DNA from 2 places in the Mannheimia varigena genome. Region 2 is predicted to be linked to the other one. Evidence: riboswitches for the same ligand, from Rfam matches in the RefSeq annotation. Region 2 holds a riboswitch; the other holds the start of a gene.
What was found. A riboswitch is a leader RNA that binds a small molecule or an ion and turns the genes downstream of it on or off. The one in region 2 is predicted to bind thiamine pyrophosphate.
Positions count from the first base shown of each region.

Region 1 (3,193 bases), 120 kb from region 2:
TTTTGGAAACTAAATTAATCCCAATACTTTCCGCCCGTTGATGCTGGCAATATTCGCCATTTCTTCAAGATTGGTGAAGCGGCAACCTGCCGAAAGTAAGCTCAATTCCTGCCACATATCCCCCTCGCACAGTGGCACCATATAGTCGCAGATATTATCCGTGCCAACCGCCACCGTAATGCCTTCGGGAATCAGCTCATCGGCTGGGGTTAAAGCGTTGTGGAACGGCTGCAAATCCTCTTTTCTGCCGCTATCGATCCATGCCATCGGGCAGGCGATCACCATCATTTGGCTATCTCGCATTTTTTGGTAGAGCATTTTGCGGTACTCTTTCGGGTGAGAGCCAATCGAAATGCCGTGAATTGCCACCACTCGCCCCTGCATTCCGTGTTCGATGGCTTTATCACAAAGCTGTTCCGTCTCTTTCTCTTTTGGCGAGTTGAATTGATCGACGTGAACGTGCAACATTTTGCCGAGCGATTTCGCTTTGTCCATCAAAATATCCATCGCCTCTAAGCCTTTACCGTAATCCAGCTCATCACGGTAAGGTAAGCCGCCGATCATATCCACCATTTCTGAACCGATGTCGAACCACTTTTTCGCCGTGGGTTCGATCACACCTTTTAAGGTTTGGTTAGCGAATTTCAAAATGATGTCGTTTTTATACACTTCACGGGCTTTGTGGGCGGCGATGATCGCTCTGTCTTCGCATACTTGGTCGATATCCACGAAAGTACCGAATGCCGTGACCCCTTGCGAAATCATCAACTCAATGGCTTGTGAAAAGCGGCGGTAGTAATCATCTACGCTGGAGTTGCGTTTTACTTCGTCCACTAAATCCCACTTCTGCTGCAAATTCGCATTTTGATAAACGGTGATTTTCTCCGGTGTCATCGTAAACGCTCGGTCTGCGTGGGCGTGCGCATTAACCCAACCGCCTTTTTTGATGATCTCATCTCGAATATGGCTTTTCAGGGTGCGAATTAGCTGGCTCATTGATATTCTTCCTCTTATAAAATGTAGTATTTGCAAAATTTAGGCGAAAAAAAACCGCTTAAAAAAGCGATTTTGAAATAAATATGAAATGAATAAAAAAACAGCCACGCCTCGAAATACGAAGCGTAGCTGCATGGAATTTGGTGTTGTCAAAATTGGATAATTCATTTCTAGTTCCTTGTTTGGACTAGGGCGGTAGTATAATGGCTTTTTACATGAAAAGCAAACGGTTGCTTGCTGTTGAAATTTTCCGATAAAGTTTTTACAATGCAGCGTTCTCATTGGGGTGCTGCAAGCGGTTTAATTTGTATAAAAATTTACAAATTTTCTATAAGAACTAACTGCTTGTGGCTGAGAAATACCCATAGAACCTGATCTGATTAATATCAGCGTAGGGATTTGAGATTGCAATTTGCCTTTCTTAAATCCTTCTATTCATTGATTTTTAGAAGGACGTTTTATGAAATTCATTTTATCTTCACTTGTACTGCTTAGCGCTGCCACTTCCGCTAACTCACCGACACTCACGGTTTATACCTATAGCTCTTTTGCTTCTGAATATGGACCTGCACCTAAGTTGGAACAAAATTTCGAGAAAGAGTGTAACTGTGATTTAAAATTTATACCACTTGATGATAGTGTAACGATGTTTAATCGTGTGCGTTTGGAAGGTGAAAAAACGAAAGCAGATGTGGTATTAGGCATTGATAATTTTCTTCAACCTGAAGCCGAAAAAAGTGGTTTATTTACAGAATTTGAGGCTAAAACAAAGCTAGAAATTAAAGATAAAATTTTCTTCCCGTATGATACAGGTTCTTATGCCTTTATTTACGATAAAGAAAAGCTGAAAAACCCACCAAAAAGTTTGAAAGAGTTGGTTGAACGCCAAGACTTAAAAATTATCTATCAAGACCCTAGGACCAGTAGCGTTGGGCGTGGTTTCTTAATGTGGATAAATCAAGTATATGGTGATGAGGCTCCAAATGCGTGGAAAGCATTGGCAAAACATACGGTCACGGTGGGCAAAGGTTGGTCTGAAACCTATGGTGCATTCCTGAAAGGCGAGTCAGATTTAGTGTTAAGTTACACAACATCGCCTTTATATCATAAGTGGCACGAAAACACCGATAAATATGTGGCAGCTCCATTCGAGGAAGGGCATTTAGTACAAGTCGAAAATGCAGCTATTGTGAAAACGACAAAGCAAAAAGCATTGGCAAATCAATTTCTGGAGTTTTTACACAACCCACAGGCACAACATATCATCTCTTATCATAATGTGATGAGCCCTGTGATAAAAGAAGGTGTTGATCCTGCGTTTTCAGAGATGCCTGAATATAAATCGTTAGAATTTACCCCAGTTTCTCAGCAGACTATTCAAAAATGGCTCTCTGAATGGTCGAAAAGCTGGTAAAATTTACTTAGTATCTTAGTATAGAATAGCCGAATTTTTATTCGGCTGTTATTTTTTATCAAATTAATTGAAGATAATACAAAAATTTTGCAAATTTGTTTGTGAGTAAACCAATTTTGTGTTATTTATAGCCGCCATTACTAAAAACCCGAAGATGTTGATTTTTTCGTGTAGTGCGGTTACAAGGAAGTTAAGTTGTATTCGGGTGATAATTTAAACAATAAAATTCCACACAAGGAGTAAATCTATGACTCAAGCGGCTAAAACCACCTCTCTCGGTTTATTAGCATTAGCAGGTGTTAAGCCTTACGAGCCAGCAAAAGATGAAGAATATATGAATGAAGCTCAACGTGAGCATTTCAAAAAAATTCTGACAGCATGGCACGGGCAAATTATGGAAGAAGCAGAGCGAACTAAAAGTCAGCTTCAAGAAGATATGACTAATTTTGCTGATCCTAATGATCGTGCAAGCCAAGAAGAAGAGTTTAGCCTTGAACTTCGTAATCGTGATCGCGAACGTAAATTATTGAAAAAAATTGAGCAAACGCTACATAAAATTCAAGAAGATGATTACGGATTTTGTGAGACCTGTGGTGTTGAGATCGGCATTAAACGTCTAGAAGCTCGTCCAACTGCAGATTTATGTATAGATTGCAAAACATTGGCTGAAATTCGTGAGAAGCAGCTAGGTTTATAATCAAGTAACATAATGCCTCTTTTATAAGAGGCATTTACTATTTAGAGGTGTATTATTTTTAATTATATTAAATCCTTGTTTTCCAA
Region 1 covers NZ_CP016226.1:1,998,834-2,002,026, forward strand. The annotation lists gene A6B40_RS09410 (amidohydrolase family protein) at 10-996, opposite strand; TPP riboswitch at 1,269-1,412, shown strand; gene thiB (thiamine ABC transporter substrate binding subunit) at 1,457-2,410, shown strand; gene dksA (RNA polymerase-binding protein DksA) at 2,658-3,107, shown strand; gene pcnB (polynucleotide adenylyltransferase PcnB) at 3,183-3,193, shown strand, end outside.
Region 1: another riboswitch for thiamine pyrophosphate. It lies ahead of thiB (thiamine ABC transporter substrate binding subunit); the one in region 2 lies ahead of thiM (hydroxyethylthiazole kinase).

Region 2 (3,193 bases):
GCGGAAAAATACCAAAAAACGCCCGCTTGTGTTTCGGGGCGTGTTCGGTAGCGACTAATGCGGCTCCGCCCCATTCGCCGCCCAAGCCTAGCCCTTGCCCAATACGGCACAAGCAGAGCAGCACCGTTGCCCAAATGCCGATGGCGGCATAGTTTGGCAGCAGCCCGATAGCCACAGTGGAAAGCCCCATTAATAAAAGCGAGGCAATTAAGGTTTGTTTCCGCCCATATTTATCACCAAAATGCCCGAAAATAATGGAACCCATCGGGCGGGTGAAAAAGGCGAGAGCCAGCACTGAAAGTGACATTAACTGGTTGGAAACCGGATCATCGCTGTTAAAAAACTGCACATTAAATACCAACACCGCTGCCATTGTGTAGATATAGTTATCAAAATATTCAATCGCCGTGCCAACCATTGAGGCTACGGCGACTTTAGTCGGGCTTGAGTGTGGGCTAGATTGAGTGTTAGACATATTCCACTTCCGCATATTGCTCAACGGTTTCCGGTGTTAAAGCCCCGAGTTCGTTTAATAAATTCACCGCAAACTGCCCGTATTCCGTTGGTTTGAGCGATTTGGCGGCAATTTCACCGGCAACGGCATAAGCGGTGCAAGCCTCAATCAGTGCGTTGAAATATTGCTCTTTTTCTGCCACTGCTAGAAATGCTCCGCAAACTGCACTGAGCAAGCAGCCTGAGGCGGTAATTTGTGGGAACATCGGGCTGCCGTTGCGTAATAACGCAGTGTGTGAGCTGTTGCTAACGACATCAGTTTCTCCACTGATGGCGACTATGGTTTGGTAACTTTTGGCAACTTGTGCGGCGATTTCCACCATATTGTGCGAGCCCTCGCCGGCATCGACGCCTTTGGCTTGCCACGCTACGCCTGCAATGGTGGCGAGTTCTCCAGCATTGCCTCGAATTGCACTGAATTGGATTTCGTTTAGCAAGGTTTCAACGGTTTGGCGGCGAAATGGCGTAGCTCCAACACCGACAGGGTCAAGCAGAATAGGAATGCCTAAACGGTTGGCTGTTTTGCCGGCAAGCACCATCGCTTCTACTTCTTTGCCGATTAATGTGCCGATATTGATCACCACCGCAGAACTTAACGCCGGCACGCTTTCCATCTCTTCAATGGCTGCTGCCATAATCGGTGAAGCCCCGAGAGCCAACAAGCCATTAGCGGAAAAATTCGCCGCTACGATATTGGTAATGTTGTGCACAAGCGGTCGATTTTGCCGAATTTTTTGCAAAAAGTGGGATTGAAATGATTTGGTCATCGTTTATTCCTCAAGGTTGAAAAAAGAAACGCACCAACACAAACGGGAATAAACAGGGGGAATTTGGCTGTCTTTTAGTTTCCTACGTCAGTGCTAACTGCATCAGGTTCAACGGGTATTTCTCAGCTTGCTTTATTTGAGTAAACAAGCACCCCGACTAAATGAGTGGTTAATATAATCGTTGAGAACGTGACTGTAAAGTACCTTGAGATTTAAGCCGCTTCCCTATGATAAAACCGCAAACTATGTTCTTTTTGGCGGGCAGAACTAAAGGCGGAAACCCGTTTTAGATAGCCGATAACCCGTGTGCCGTAGTCAATATTTTGCGAGCCGCATTTAGAACAACGATGTAAAGTGCGTTTATCGATATGGCTGCATTTATTGCAAATCGTGATTTTGACATTAATGCAGAAATAGTTACAGCCTGTTTTGGCGGCAGTGTCTAATAAAGAACGGTAGCCATTGGCGGTTAAGGCTTCATCAAGGTTTAAATGCAGGGCAGAGCCGCCATCTAGCCATTCAATCAATTCTTTGCCGTGCAGTAAGAATTTATCGAGAGCGTTAGTTTCTTCATCTTCTACCACATAGAAATAGGAGTTGTAGCAATCACGAGGCACGAAATAGCCATCTGCTTTATCCCATTTCGCATTTTTTACCCCTAAATTTTCGGCAGGCACAAATTCAGTGTTGAACTTCACGCCATATTGTTGGCTGGCGGCTTGGTTTGCCTCAAAAATCGTTTTTAAGCGAGATTGCACAAATTCAATATATTCCGGGTTGTAGCCCACTTTTAAGCCTTGCGATTCTGCTGCTTCCGCCATACCGTTAATGCCGATGGTGAGGAATTGTTTATCTAGTGAAATAAATCCCGCATCATAAACAGGCAGCATTCTGTTTGCTAAATATTCCTCCATCAATTTTCGGTAAGCATACTGATATTTATGGATCTTACTGACTTCTTGGCTCAAATCACGCCCATCTTGCACCAAACGGTTCATATTAATCGTAATCACATTAATCGACCCAGTTGCGACACCGCCAGCACCGAGTGAGTAAGAGAAGGTGTGATCGCTAATTTCATTGCGTAAACGGCAACAAGAAGCGAGGGAATCAGGGTTATCCGACTGATAAACAAAAAAGGAATTACCTTGTGCCAGTTCATTTGCCATTTGGTTGGCAAATTTATCATCTTTGCATTTTCCGTTTTCGGTGAGCATTGCGGCGGTAACGACCGGGAACGTGAGAATGGCTTTGCTGCGTTCTTTGTTAAACCATTGCATAAAGAAAAGTTGTAATTTAGTCGTAGTTTCCCAGTTTGGCTTTTCAAAATCAGGAAATACAAAGTTGCCAAACATAGCTTCAAAATAAAACTTATCGTAAACCGAAATATTCCAAAACACACTTTGATAACCCCGTGCTGCGGCAGGTTGGTTAATGCTGTAAACCACTTGTTGAAGGTGGTTTTCAATGTCTAAACGATGGGTTTCTAGGTAGTTATCGCCATAATCTTTACGGGCAAAATAGTCAAAATAGGTAAGAAATTCAACGGTCGCAACAGCTCCGGCAAATTGGGAACTAACCGCAAAAACAAAATTGACAAAAGATCCGCAAAAAGAAGCGAGATGTTTTGGGGCTTTGGATTCGCCACCGAGTTTGGTTAAGCCATCACGCAAGAACGGGTACATTGTTACCGAGACACAGTAAGGCTTGAGGCTGGTTTCATCGTGGACGTAAATTTCGTGCGCTTCGATTTGGCGTAAGTATTCACAAGCGGTCTCTTTATCAAAAAGTTTTGCAATTTTTTCGCTGACTTTCGCTCGATTAATTTGCACAAAAAAATCTTTCATCAGCTCGTTTTCCATTGTGGCAATGTTTTTTTGAGTGACGTTAGCATTAGCGTCCATTTTTGAGCC
Region 2 covers NZ_CP016226.1:1,883,629-1,886,821, forward strand. The annotation lists gene A6B40_RS08830 (MFS transporter) at 1-475, opposite strand, end outside; gene thiM (hydroxyethylthiazole kinase) at 468-1,280, opposite strand; TPP riboswitch at 1,343-1,446, opposite strand; gene nrdD (anaerobic ribonucleoside-triphosphate reductase) at 1,493-3,193, opposite strand, start outside.